DNA from 2 places in the Parazoarcus sp. PS-13 R2A genome. Region 1 is predicted to be linked to the other one. Evidence: predicted binding sites of a transcription regulator. Region 1 holds the regulator's gene; the other holds the start of a gene.
The links. Region 1 encodes sigma-54, which starts transcription at its own class of promoters, with help from an activator protein. Its sites were predicted from a motif close to TGGCACGCTTNCTGCTNA; they were not measured.
Positions count from the first base shown of each region.

Region 2: the regulator sigma-54 is predicted to act here: its motif matches at 2,952-2,969, upstream of AC22G6_RS15160 (circularly permuted type 2 ATP-grasp protein).

Region 1 is NZ_JBYEXN010000009.1:61,680-68,857, forward strand. Features, by position in the region: gene ilvA (threonine ammonia-lyase, biosynthetic) at 193-1,737, opposite strand; gene hprK (HPr(Ser) kinase/phosphatase) at 1,827-2,789, opposite strand; gene ptsN (PTS IIA-like nitrogen regulatory protein PtsN) at 2,758-3,243, opposite strand; gene hpf (ribosome hibernation-promoting factor, HPF/YfiA family) at 3,377-3,700, opposite strand; gene AC22G6_RS10250 (RNA polymerase factor sigma-54) at 3,718-5,172, opposite strand; gene lptB (LPS export ABC transporter ATP-binding protein) at 5,198-5,920, opposite strand; gene recX (recombination regulator RecX) at 5,907-6,356, opposite strand; gene recA (recombinase RecA) at 6,386-7,178, opposite strand, start outside.
Region 2 is NZ_JBYEXN010000016.1:76,382-83,559, forward strand. Features, by position in the region: gene AC22G6_RS15145 (CoA pyrophosphatase) at 1-465, shown strand, start outside; gene AC22G6_RS15150 (CobD/CbiB family protein) at 636-1,562, shown strand; gene AC22G6_RS15155 (acetyl-CoA C-acyltransferase family protein) at 1,583-2,764, shown strand; gene AC22G6_RS15160 (circularly permuted type 2 ATP-grasp protein) at 3,015-4,433, shown strand; gene AC22G6_RS15165 (alpha-E domain-containing protein) at 4,459-5,403, shown strand; gene rsgA (ribosome small subunit-dependent GTPase A) at 5,466-6,389, opposite strand; gene AC22G6_RS15175 (cytochrome c) at 6,392-6,709, opposite strand; gene AC22G6_RS15180 (M48 family metallopeptidase) at 6,750-7,178, opposite strand, start outside.

The DNA of each region.
Region 1 (7,178 bases):
TGCGCGCCTCAGTGGCACAGCGCTGCAGGGGCGCGCGCCTTCGTCACGCCGACGGGGTGCGCATGTCGCCGGATCGGCTCCGGCAAGCTCATTTCTATTACAAAAGGACTAAGTTATCAAGCGCCGGAATGTGACAGCAGCCGGCCTGGTGCGAGGCGTGCGGGCAGGATGGCGTCTGCCATCCTGCCATGCTCATGACAGGAACATGCGGTAGGCCGGGTTCGCAGTCTCGTCGACATACTCGTAACCGAGGCGCTCGAGGAATGCATCGAAGGCGCCGTTGTCTTCCGGCGGAACCTGCATGCCGACCAGGACCCGGCCAAAGTCGGCGCCGTGGTTGCGATAGTGAAAGAGGCTGATGTTCCAGTCCGAACGCAGATTGGACAGGAAGTTGATCAGGGCGCCCGGGCGCTCGGGGAAGGTGAAGCGGTAGATCACTTCGTTCGTTGCCTGCGGCGCGCGCCCGCCGACCATGTAGCGAACGTGGGTCTTGGCCAGTTCGTCGTCGGTCAGGTCAACTGCCGGCAGATCGTGACGGGCCAGCATTTCCACCAGTCGCGTGGCTTCGTTGCGGTTATGTACGGTCACGCCGACAAAGATGTGAGCCTTCTCGGTGTCCGCATAACGGTAGTTGAACTCGGTGATGTTGCGGTTGCCGAGCAGGCTGCAGAACTTGCGGAAGGAGCCTGCGTGTTCCGGAATGGTGACCGCGAGCACGGCTTCGCGCTGCTCGCCAAGCTCTGCACGCTCGGCCACGAAGCGCAGACGGTCGAAGTTCATGTTGGCGCCGGAGGCGATCGCGACCAGGTGCTTGTCGCGCAGCTTGTTGCGGCGCGCGTACTCCTTGGCGCCTGCAACCGCGAGTGCGCCGGCGGGCTCGAGAATCGAGCGGGTGTCCTCGAACACGTCCTTGATCGCGGCGCAGATTGCGTCGTTATCGACCAGGATCATCTCATCGACGTACTGCTGACACAGGCGGAAGGTTTCGCGGCCCACTTCCTTGACGGCAGCGCCATCGGCAAAGATGCCCACCTGATCGAGCGCGACCCGCCTGCCTGCGGCCAGCGAGCGCGTCATTGCGTCGGCGTCGACCGCTTCGACACCAATGATCCGGGTCTCCGGGCGCAAACGCTTGATGTAGGCTGCGACACCGGAAATCAGGCCGCCGCCGCCCACGCAGCAGAACACTGCGTGGATAGGCTGCGGGTGGGCGCGCAGGATTTCCATGCCGATGGTGCCCTGGCCCGCAATCACATCCGGATCGTCGAAAGGATGGACGAAGGTAAGCTTCTCGGCCTTCTCCAGTTCGAGCGCGTGGGCGTAGGCGTCGGAGTAGGACTCGCCCACCAGTACGACTTCACCACCCCTGGCCTTGACCGCGTCGATCTTGATCTGCGGCGTGGTGCTGGGCATGACGATGACCGCACGGACCCCGAGCTTGTTCGCCGACAGCGCCACACCCTGGGCATGATTGCCCGCCGAAGCACAGATGACCCCGCGCTGCAGAGCCTGCGGCGACAGCTTGACCATCTTGTTGTACGCACCGCGCAGCTTGAAGCTGAACACCGGCTGCATGTCTTCGCGCTTGAAATACACTTGATTGTGAATTCGGGCGGAGAGATTGCTGGCGAAATCCAGTGGCGTCTCGATGGCGACGTCGTACACCTGGGCGTTGAGGATACGTTCCAGATAATCCGGGCTTGCGGCGGTCATGGCTTTGGCTTTGTGCGAGGGCACTGCGGTAAAGGGACTGAGGGTAGCAGTCGATGCGGCACTGCGGCAAGCGCAGTGCCCGAAAAAACATCGCGGCGCAAGAGGGATTGCCCTTAACCGGGGCGGTCGGAGGCGGTGCCGTCCGGCTGGTCGGCTTCGAGCAGTTTGATCTGGCGCTCGATGAACTCCTGGGTGGAGTCCACCCCTCGCAGCTGCAGAATGGTCGAGCGCACCGCGGCCTCGAGCAGGACCGCAAGGTTGCGACCGGCGGCAACCGGCAGGGTGACACGGGGAATCGCGTCGCCGAGGATGTTCTGTTGCTCGCGCTGCATGGGCAGCCGGCTTGGGTCGTCCTGGCCGGGCTGGCGACGTTCGAGGTGACAGATCAGCCGCAGGCGCATCTTGCGGCGGCAGGCGGTTTCGCCAAAGATGGTGCGGATGTTGAGAATGCCGAGTCCGCGCACCTCGATGAAGTCCTGCAGCAGTTCGGGGCAGCGGCCCTCGAGCACGCTGGGTGCGATCCGCGAGAATTCGACGATATCGTCGGCAACCAAGCCGTGACCGCGCGAGATCAGCTCCAGCGCAAGCTCGGATTTGCCTGCACCGGAGTTGCCGGTGATGAACACGCCAAGTCCGAGCACGTCCATGAACACGCCGTGCAGCGACACCTTTTCAGCGAGCTGTCGCGACAGGTAAAGGCGCAACTGGTCGATGACCCCGGCAGCCGGCTGCGGGGTTGTGAACAGCCCGACGTTGTGCGCCGCACAGACGCCATGGACGATGTTGGGCACTTCGCAGCCGTCGGCCAGGATGAAGGCCGGCGGGTGTGCTGACAGAATGTCGTTGAGGTGGTGCGCGACCTTGTCACGTGACTGCCGCTGCGCCCAGGCCAGCTCGGCTGCGCCGAGGATCTGCAGGCGGGTAGGGTGAATCAGGTTGAGGTGGCCAATCAGGTCGGCTGGCCAGATGCGCTCTTCGGCAACAGAGAGAACCGCGTCGATACTGCCGCTGACATGGGTCAGCTGCAGACGTTCGCGGTTGTCTTCATACAGCTGCGAGAGGCTCGTTTGTCGCATCGGTACCCCAGTCGTTGAACAGGGTGTGGAGCGCCTGTGCGTCGGGTGCGGCCTGCAGCTGTTCGCGGAAGCTGCGATCGCTGAACATCTGCGCCAGCTCCGACAAGAGCTGAAGGTGGGTTTCGTTGGCCTGTTCGGGTACCAGCAGGACAAACAGCATGTTCACCGGACGACCATCGGGCGCATCGAACTGCACCGGGGCTTCTAGACGGAGAAACGCGCCGGCTGCGTCCTTCAGGCCCTTGATGCGGCCGTGGGGAATGGCAATGCCCTGGCCGAGGCCGGTCGATCCAAGGCGTTCGCGCGCAAACAGGCTGTCAAACACCATGCTGCGGGCGATGCCCTGATTGTTTTCGAACAACAGGCCGGCCTGTTCGAAGACGCGCTTCTTGCTGCTGGCGTCGAGGTCGGCAACCACGTTCGAAAGTGGCAGGAGTTGGGAGATGAGGCTCATGCGCTTTGGGGCTCACGCAACGCCGCCGGAGCGGACGCAACGCTGAAAGGTCTCTCAGGCCCGGGCAAAGCCGGACCGCCAAATTGAGCGGCGGATTATAACTTCACCCGGGTCCGAAAGGCCTGGTGAAAAATCACGCCTCGGGAGTCTGGTGCTTGTGCGAGTCGTGGTGGTGATCGGTGCTCTTCTGCTTGTACTTGAGCACCTGGCGATCGAGCTTGTCGGTCATCGCATCGATGGCAGCGTAGAGGTCGGCGTCGGCGCTTTCGACGTGAATGTCCTTGCCGCGCACGTGCACGGTGACTTCAGCCTTCTGGTCGAGTTTCTCAACGGAAAGGATCACGTTCACGCTGGTAACGTTGTCGAAGTGACGGATCACGCGGTCAAGCTTGCCGGAGACGTACTCGCGGATGGCCGGTGTCACTTCAACGTGGTGTCCGGTGATGTTGAGATTCATGTTAACTCCTCTTGGTATCAAAGCGTTTTACGCAGACTGACCGGCGGGATATTGAGTGATTCGCGGTATTTGGCGATTGTGCGCCGCGCGACCACGATACCCTGCTGGCCCAACAGATCGGCAATCTTTGCGTCGGACAGGGGTTTCTTTCTGTCTTCGGCGTCCACCAGCTGGCGAATCAAGGCACGAATCGCTGTGGAAGAAGCCGCACCACCGGTGTCGGTGGCAACGTGACTGCCGAAAAAATACTTGAGTTCGAATACGCCGCGCGGCGTCGCCATGTACTTCTGGGTGGTGACGCGCGATACGGTTGATTCATGCAGCTCGAGCTGGTCCGCGATCTCCCTGAGGGTCAATGGACGCATTGCCACCTCGCCATGATCGAAGAACTGTCGCTGCTGGTCAACGATGGCCTGAGATACACGCAAAATGGTATCAAAGCGCTGTTGTACGTTCTTGATCAGCCAGCGTGCTTCCTGCAGCTGGCCGGTCAGACCGCCGCCCTGGCCGCGGTTCTGCTGCAGCAGGCTGGCGTAGAGCTGGTTGATGCGCAGGCGCGGCATGGCTTCGGCGTTGAGCGACACCGTCCACCGGTTGCGGATCTTGCGCACCACGACATCGGGCAGGACGTAGCGGGTTTCTTCGTTGGAATGCTGCGAGCCCGGATGCGGGTCGAGGCGGCACACCAGCGCCTGAGCATCGCGCAGGGCGTCGTCGTCGCACCCGGTGAGGCGCTTGAGCTTTGCAAAGTTGCGTTCGGCCAGCAGCTCGAGGTGCTGTTCGACGATGACCAGCGCCAGGTCGCGGCAGCTGCCTGCAGGCATGGCGCGCAGCTGCAGGCCGAGGCACTCCTGGGGGGTGCGTGCGCCAATGCCCGCCGGTTCGAGCTGCTGCACGTGCCGCAGGGCAATCGCGAGGTCGTCGAGGTCGTAGTCGAGTTCGGGCGGGAGCAGTTCGAGCAGGTCTTCGAGCTCCTGGTGCAGGTAGCCGTCGCTATCGAGCGCTTCGATGATGAAGCGCACCAGCATGCGGTCACGGTCCGTCAGCGGGGACAGGGCAACCTGCTGATCGAGATAGTCGCGCAGCGAGGTGCCTGCGGCCTGGAATTCCTGGAAGTCGCTGTCCTCGTCGTCGTCGCTCTTGCTGCTGGCGCCGCTGCCGGTGCCTGACCAGTCCATGCCTTCGTCAAAGTCGGCCGATTCGTTCTCGTTTCGGGGCTCGGCTTCCTGGGTGGTCTCGGTGCTGGTCTCGCGCGGGGTCTCGGTTGCGGGCTGCGCATCGTTGCCGACAGCGGACGGTGCGAAGTCGCTGCCGTCGCCGTCCTCACGCTCGAGCATCGGGTTCTCCAGCAGAAAGCGTTCGATTTCCTGGTTGAGCTCGAGCGTGGAGAGCTGCAGCAGTTTGATGGACTGCTGCAGCTGCGGGGTGAGCGTCAGGTGCTGCGAGAGCTTGAGCTGAAGGGTTGGTTTCATGATGCCAGTCGGGGGCGTGCCGGAATCAGAGGCGGAAGTGTTCGCCGAGGTAGACCTGGCGCACTTGTTCGTTGGCGATGATCTCGGGCGGCTTGCCGCTGGCAAGCACGCGGCCGTCGGTAATGATGGTTGCGCGGTCACAGATGCCGAGCGTCTCGCGCACGTTGTGGTCGGTGATCAGCACGCCGATGTTGCGCTCCTTCAGAAAGCGGATGATCTTCTGGATGTCGAGTACGGCGATCGGGTCGACCCCTGCGAAAGGCTCGTCCAGGAGGATGAGGCGCGGGTCGGTGGCAAGCGCACGTGCAATCTCGCACCGTCTGCGTTCTCCGCCTGACAGCGAGATGGCGGTGTTGTCGCGCAGGTGCGCAATGCCAAGTTCTTCGAGCAACTCTTCCAGGCGTTCGTCGATCTGCGCCACCGGCAGCCCGCGGAGCTCGAGCACTGCACGAATGTTCTCGGCGACCGTGAGCTTGCGGAACACGCTCATTTCCTGCGGCAGATAGGACAGCCCCAGGCGTGCGCGAGCGTGGATCGGCAGATCGGTCAGGCGTGCGTCGTCGAGCGTAATCTCGCCGCCGTCGGCGCGCACCAGACCTACGATCATGTAGAAGCAGGTTGTCTTGCCTGCGCCATTGGGGCCCAGCAAGCCGACCACTTCGCCCGAGCCAACCTCGAACGAAACATCATGGACGACTGTGCGCGCCTTGTAGCGCTTTTGCAGGCCGGTGACCTTAAGCAGACTCATCGGGGGCTTCTTTCAACAGTTTGCAGATCACGTCAGTGGAAAAACCACGGGTTTGCAGGAAACGCGCCTGGCGCGCCCATTCGCGGCGATCGTCAGGTGCGAGGCCAAATCTAGACTGCCACACTGCACGGGCGCGGTCGAGTTCGGATTCCACACATTCGCTCTCGATGGCCTCGTCGATCAAGTCCTTCGATACGCCACGCCTCGCGAGCTCGTGGCGCAGCCGCTGGCTGCCAAACCGGGCAGCCTTGCTGCGAACCCACGCTTCGGCAAAACGGGTGTCGGAGAGCAGTTCGAGTTCGCTCATGCGAACCAGTACGGCTTCGATCTCCTCGGCGCTGCCATATGGAGACAGCTTGCGCGCAAGCTCCGCCCGCGAGTGATCCCGACGGGCGAGATGGCGCAGCGCGCGTTCGCGCAGACTCGGCTCGCCCATCAGGGGTCAGCGTCCGGACGGGGCGGAGATCAGGCTTCGGAAGCGACGGGTGCCGCGCCACCGAGCGCGGCCATTTCGCCGAGTCCGACCGCTGCGCGAACCTTGTTCTCGATTTCGCGAGCCAGCGCCGGGTTTGCGCGCAGGAACTCGCGTGAGTTGTCCTTGCCCTGGCCTATCTTGTCGCCGTTGTACGAATACCAGGCGCCGGACTTGTCGACGATCTTGTAAGTCACGCCGAGGTCGATGATCTCGCCTTCGCGGGAGATGCCTTCTCCGTAGAGAATGTCGAAGTGCGCTTCCTTGAACGGCGGCGCGACCTTGTTCTTGACGACCTTGACGCGCGTTTCGGAGCCAACGACTTCGTCGCCCTTCTTGATGGCACCGGTACGCCGGATATCCATGCGGACCGAAGCGTAGAACTTGAGCGCGTTACCACCGGTGGTGGTTTCGGGGCTGCCGAACATGACGCCGATCTTCATCCGGATCTGGTTGATGAAGATCACGAGCGTGTTCGTGCGCTTGATGTTGGCGGTCAGTTTGCGCAGCGCCTGCGACATCAGTCGTGCCTGGAGGCCCGGCAGCTGGTCGCCCATCTCGCCTTCGATTTCGGCTTTCGGGGTCAGTGCGGCGACGGAGTCGATGACGACGATGTCCACGCCGCCCGAACGCACCAGCATGTCGGCGATTTCGAGCGCCTGCTCACCGGTGTCGGGCTGGGAAATCAGCAGGTCGTCGATGTTGACGCCGAGTTTCTCGGCGTAGCCCACGTCGAGCGCATGCTCGGCGTCGATAAAGGATGCGGTGCCGCCGAGCTTCTGCATT
Region 2 (7,178 bases), on a different contig from region 1:
GCTGCGTCAGTCCTGCTGACACGCCGCACAGATCATCTGCATCATCATCCGGGGCAGATCAGCTTTCCCGGCGGGCGGGTGGAGAAAGGGGATGCGTCGCCGGTCGCCACGGCGCTGCGAGAGACGCAGGAGGAAATCGGGCTGGGTGCCGATCGGGTGGAACTCATTGGCGCCCTGCCTGACTACTTTACCGGTACCGGCTTTCGCGTCACGCCGGTGGTCGGCCTTGTTCATCCGCCGTTCGAGCTGACGCTCGATACCTTTGAAGTCGCGGAAGCGTTCGAGGTGCCGCTGTCGCATTTCCTCGATCCGGGAAATCATTTGCGCCACAGCCTCGAGATTGAGGGGCGCACGCGGCACTTCCACGCGATGCCGTATGGCGATTACTACATATGGGGTGCGACCGCCGGTATGTTGATGTCGCTCTATCGAGTGCTGACCGAGGTGGATCCGGTACGGTCCTGAGCCTGGCGGAATCGCCCTGAACTGAGTCTTGCGCGGTCACCCGTCGCGGTCGATGGTTTCGCGGTTTACCGGTTTTCGTGGCCGCGCGCGTGCGAAGAAGTCACGGTGTTTGTGGTATCTTGGGTGCAAACCATTATTCACGACGACTTTTCCCCTTTTACCGAATTCGCATGACGCTTCTTTCGCTCATCATTGCCCTGCTGATCGAGCAGGTTCGACCGCTTTCCGTGCAGCAACTCGTCGTCGGGCCGTTGCGCAAGCTTGCGGGGGCGCTGGTTGTGCGTTTCAACGACGGGCAGGCCCGCAATGGGCGCATTGCCTGGGTGCTGGTGGTGGTGCTGGCGACGGTGGCGTGCGCAATCGCCTTCTTCGCGTTGTGGCACATGCATCCGCTGCTGGCCTTCCTGTTCAACATCGTGGTGCTCTACTTCACCATGGGCTTCAGGCAGGAAAGTCATTTCTTTACCGACATCCATCTTGCGTTGCGCATGGGCGAAATCGATCGCGCGCGCGCACTGTTGTCGGAATGGCGTGGTGGCCAGTACCAGGAGGCGAGTTCCAGCGAGGTGGCCAGGCTTGCGATTGAACAGGCGCTGATCGCTTCTCACCGCAGCGTGTTCGGCGTGGCGTTCTGGTTCGTGCTGCTCCCGGGGGCGAGTGGAGCGCTGATGTACCGTCTTGCGCGTTTTTTCGACGACGAATGGGGCGCTCGCACCGACAACGAGTTCGGCAGCTTCGGTCGTTTCGCGCGTCAGGCGTTCGCCGTGATTGACTGGATGCCCGCACGTCTTACCGCTGCGTCATTTTCGGTGGCGGGGGATTTCGAGGATGCGGTTTTCTGCTGGCGCACGCAGGCAATGCTGTGGCCGGACAAGTGCTCGGCTATACTGATTGCAAGCGGCGCCGGTGCATTGGGTGTGCGTCTTGGCATGCCCATACATATTTCGGGAGAGATCGTCGAGCGGCCTGAAATGGGGCTGGGAGACGAAGCCGACGCCGATTACATGCAAAGCACGGTCGGGCTCGTCTGGCGAGCACTGGTCGTGTGTCTGGTAATGCTTGCCCTGCTGGGTCTTGCGGGCTGGGTTGGCGGTTAATTTTCGAGGAGGGTGTATTGATGGCTAATCGTGAAGTCGTAGTGCTGAGTGCCGTTCGTTCCGCAGTGGGTGGCTTTAATGGCTCGCTCAAGGACATCGAGCCGGGCGAACTGGGTGGACTGGTGGTCAAGGAAGCAATCGCACGCGCTGGTGTCGATCCTGCGGCAGTATCGTTTGCTGCGGTCGGTCACTGCATCCCGACTGATTCCCGCTACGCCTATGTTGCCCGTCTCGCGTCGATCCAGGGTGGCATGAGCAAGGAATCCGTTGCGTTCGCGGTTAACCGTCTGTGCGGCTCGGCCCAACAGGCAGTTGTTAACTCCGCTCAGGCCATTCTGCTGGGCGACGCCGATTTCGCCATCGGCGGCGGCGTGGAAGTGATGTCCCGCGGGGCATACCTGATGCCTGCGCTGCGCAGCGGCGCCCGCATGGGTGACACCAAGGCGATCGACGCCATGGTCGCTGTGCTGACCGACCCGTTCGGCGTTGGTCACATGGGTATCACGGCCGAGAATCTGGCCAGCAAGTGGGACATCAGCCGCGAAGATCAGGACGCATTCGCGCTGGAGTCGCAGAATCGTGCTGCCGCTGCAATTGCTGAAGGCCGTTTCAAGAGCCAGATCGTGCCGATCACGTTCGAAACCCGTAAGGGTACGGTCGTGTTTGATACCGACGAGCATCCGCGTGCAACCACCATGGAAGCGCTGGGCAAGATGAAGCCGGCGTTCAAGAAAGACGGTTCGGTCACCGCAGGTAACGCGTCGGGTATCAACGATGCCGCCTCCTTCCTGGTGCTGGCTGAGGCTGCCAAGGCTGCCGCTGCTGGACACAAGCCGATCGCTCGCCTGGTGTCCTACGCCATTGCCGGCGTGCCGAACGAACTCATGGGTGAAGGTCCGATCCCTGCCTCCAAGATTGCGCTGCAGCGCGCTGGCCTGTCGCTGGACAAGATGGATGTCATCGAATCCAACGAAGCTTTTGCTGCCCAGTCGATCGCGGTGAACAAGGGTCTGGAACTCGATACGTCCAAGGTCAACCCCAACGGTGGCGCCATCGCACTGGGGCACCCGGTTGGTGCAACCGGTGGCGTGATCATCACCAAGCTGCTGCATGAACTGATCCGTGTGAATGGCCGCTACGGCATGGCCACCATGTGTATCGGTGGCGGTCAGGGCATCACCACGATCTGGGAACGCATCTGATCGTCAGGATTTCCTGCCTTGCAAAAACCCCGCTTCGGCGGGGTTTTTTTATGCGCCGGATTCGTGCACGCCCACCCGCTGGAGGCGCGATGCACCACATTTTGGTGCAATGCCTCGGGTATGCACTTACATGGTGCGTAAACTGATCCAAAGCTACCGTCTGATGGGTTAGCGCCTGCTTTTATGCTGGCACGTTTTTCGCTCCTATCTACTCGTCCGGAATCACAACGAGAAAGGCAGGCTTCGTGTCATGACCATCAAGAATTTCTACAACGAGATGACCGATGAGGCGGGGCGGGTTCGTCCGCACTATGCCTCTTATGCCAACTGGCTGTCCGAGATGCCCGCGGAGCGCTTGTCCCAGAAGCGGGCTGAAGCGGATGCACTGTTTCACCGGTACGGAATCACCTTTGCGGTGTATGGGGAGAATGCAGGCACCGAGCGCCTGATTCCGTTCGACATCATTCCGCGCATCATTCCCGCAGAGGAATGGACCATCCTCGCTGCAGGTCTCAGGCAGCGGGTGAAGGCGCTGAACATGTTCATCGGCGACATCTACCACGACCAGAATATCCTGAAGGCGGGGCACATTCCGCCCGAGCAGGTGCTGAACAACGCGCAGTACCGCAAGGTCATGCAGGGGGTGGATGTCGCGCGTGAAATTTACGCACATATCGCCGGGGTCGACCTCGTGCGTGCCGGCGCGGGCGAGTACTACGTACTCGAGGACAACCTTCGGGTGCCTTCGGGCGTGTCCTACATGCTCGAGAACCGCAAGATGATGATGCGGCTCTTCCCACGTCTGTTCTCGCATTACAAGGTGGCGCCGGTCGATCGCTATCCTGACATGCTGCTCAACATGCTGCGCAGCGTGGCGCCGACCGGGGTGACCGACCCGACGGTGGTTGTCATGACGCCGGGGGCGTACAACAGCGCGTATTTCGAGCATGCGTTTCTGGCACAGCAGATGGGGGTGGAGTTGGTCGAGGGGCAGGACATGTTCGTCAAGGACGATCATGTCTTCATGCGCACCACGCAAGGCCCGCAGCGCGTGGATGTGATCTACCGCAGGGTGGATGACGACTTCATCGATCCGACCGCCTTCAGGCCCGACTCCGTGCTCGGTGTGCCGGGACTGCTGGGTGCCTACCAGGCGGGCGGGGTCACCGTCACCAATGCCATCGGCGGCGGCGTGGCCGATGACAAGTCAATCTATCCGTATGTGCCCGAGATGATCCGCTTCTACCTCGGTGAGGAGCCCATCCTGCACAACGTCCCGACTTCGATGTGCCGCAAGAAGGAAGATCTGGCCTATGTGCTCGATCACCTTTCGGAGCTGGTGGTGAAAGAGGTGCACGGCTCGGGCGGTTACGGAATGCTCGTGGGGCCGGCGGCCTCCAAGGATGAAATCGAGGCTTTCCGCAAGGTGCTGGTGGCCCACCCCGAGCGCTACATTGCCCAGCCCACCCTTGCACTGTCGAACTGCCCGACCTTTGTTGAGTCGGGGATTGCGCCGCGCCATATCGACTTGCGTCCCTTCGTCCTGTCCGGTGAGGAGATCCAGCTGGTTCCCGGCGGTCTGACCCGGGTCGCGCTGCGCGAAGGTTCGCTGGTCGTGAACTCGTCGCAAGGTGGCGGAACCAAGGACACCTGGGTGCTTGAAGCGTGATGAATGGCTTGATGGAGAACAGACAATGCTGAGCCGTACTGCAGATCACCTGTACTGGATGGCCCGCTACATGGAGCGGGCAGAGAATATTGCACGGATGCTGGACGTGAATTACCGCATGTCGATGATGCCGCAGTCGCAGGTCCAGGAGGACCAGGCCTGGGGCGCAACCCTGCGGATCATGGGGCTCGAGGCGGCCTTTCACGAGCGCCACTCCGAGATAACACCCGACAATGTGCTCGATTTCATGATCTTCGAGCCCACCAACCACTCGAGCATTCGCAGCTGCCTGCTGGCTGCGCGCGAGAACGGGCATGCTGTCCGCGGAACGCTGACCTCGGAGCTGTGGGAGACTACCAACGCCACCTGGCTGAAGATGCGCGACTTCACCCGCGAAGAGTTTCTCGATGTCGGCCCCGGCGAGTTTTTCGAATGGGTGAAGTACCGCTCTCACCTGTCGCGTGGCGTCACCATCGGCACCATGCTGCAGGATGAGTCGCTGCGCTTCATCCGCATCGGCACCTTCCTCGAGCGTGCCGACAATACCGCGCGGATTCTCGACGTGAAGTACCAGATCCTGCTGCCTGCGGGCGAGTCGGAGGGCGGGGCTGCCGACTACTATCAGTGGAGCGCCTTGCTGCGCTCGGTGTCGGCCTTCGAGGTCTATCGCAAGGTGTATCGCGATCTGATCACGCCGGCGCGTGTGGCCGAGCTGCTTTTGCTGCGTGCCGACATGCCGCGTTCGCTGGCGCGCTGCATGAAGGAGGTCTATGCCAACCTTCAGGGTGTCAGCAACGCCCAGTCGGCGGAGACCGAGCGTCAGGCTGGCGAACTGGAGTCGCAACTGCGTTTTGGCAAGATCGATGACATCGTTCGTGGCGGGCTGCATAGCTACACCATGCGTCTGCTCGATCGCGTGCAGTCGCTGGGCAACCGGATTGCGGACGACTTCCTGGTGCCGGTGTCCTGACGCGGTCGCCAGGTCTGCTTGCTGAACACAGACGGGAGGCCCTTGATTGCCTCCCGTTTCATTTACCAGCCCGGATTGGCCTGTTTCGCGGCGGCGATTTCGCTGCGAATGATGCGGTAGTGCTCGAAGCGGCGGGGGTGAATCTGTCCCGCCGCGAGTGCGCCGAGGAGTGCACAGTCCGGTTCGGCCTCGTGCCTGCAGTCGCGGAAGCGGCACTTGCCAAGGTGCGGTCGAAACTCGATGAAGCTCTCGACCAGTTCATCCGTTGTCATGTGGGCAAGTCCGAAAGCCTGCAGGCCCGGACTGTCGATCAGCCAGCCTTCGCCGAGCGGATAGAGGCGCGCAAAGGTCGTGGTGTGTTTGCCGGTGTCGAGTGCGGTGGAGATCTCGCGCGTGGCGGCCTCGGCCTCGGGTATCAGCGCGTTGGTAAGCGTCGATTTGCCCATGCCGGACTGTCCGACAAGAATGCTGCGGTGCCCGGACAGGCTGGCCTTCAGCGATGCCGCGCCATCCAGCGCCGAAACCTCGAGCACCTCGTAGCCGAGTGCGGAAAACGGGGCGAGCTGATTGCGTGCTGTCTCCAGTCGATCCGTCAGATCGGCCTTGTTGAGCACGATCACTGCGGTGATGTCCTGGCTTTCCGCTGCCGCGATGCAGCGTGATATCAGCAGGTCCGAAAAGCCCGGCTCGGTGGCGACGACGATGCCGATGTGGCTCAGGTTGGACGCGATCAGTTTTTCCCGAAAGGCATCCGAGCGCCACAGCAGGTTGCGCCGTGGGTGCAGGTGCTCAATGACGCCCTGCGCGTCGCCGGCGGCGGCGATGTCGACTTCATCGCCGCAGGCAAAGCTGCTTCGTTTGCCCCGCGGATAGCAGCGCAGGCGCCCATCCGCGGTGTCCACTTCGTAGTGACGGCCAAAGGCGGCGACAACGGTGCCGGTGCTTGTTTCTGCCTGGGCGCGCTTGCGGCTGCCTGCGTTGCGAATATTCACTTGAACTTGTAGTAGTTTTTGTTCAGATAGCCGGCAATGTGCATTTCGTCTTCCGGAAACAAATCAAGATTGAGCATGGTCGTGCACGCCGTGAGTTGCTGGCTCAGGGCGCTGGGCGAATTGACGCGGCGATCAACCCGGACATAGATGTCCGAGCCGTCCTTGCCGCCGTACTTCTGTTCGTGACAGGCGACGCACAGTTTGCCGTGCATCTCGCCGCCCAGCTTGATGTCGGCTTCCGCAAACGGATCTGCGGCAGCTGGAAGGCTGAACATCAGCGTGGAGCCAAGCGCGATCAGCAGATGTTTTTTCATGTCATCCTCCTTGTTGTTCTCCGTCACGGCTCCGGGTGTGTCAGCCCTGAAGCCGTGCAATACGCACTGCAGCCGGCGGGTGTGAGTCGAAGAAGCCGGAGTACACCGGGTCTGGCGTGAGTGTCGAAGCATTGTCGCGGTAGAGCTTTACCAGCGCGCTGACCAGGTCGTTTGCCTGAGTATGGCTGGCTGCGTAGCGGTCTGCTTCAAATTCATGGCGGCGTGACCACTGACTCATCAGCGGCGTCAGGGCAAAGGTGAACCAGGGCAGCGCGAGGAAGAACAGGGCGAGCCCGGCTGCGGTGCCGGTCTGAGTCACGCCGAGGCCGTTGAAGAAGGCGGGTTGCGAGAGCAGCCATCCAAGCAGCGCAAACAGCGCGAGGCTGGCCGGGGCGAGCACCAGCAGGCGCTTGACGATGTGCTTGTGGTGAAAATGGCCGAGTTCATGTGCAAGCACGGCCTCGACCTC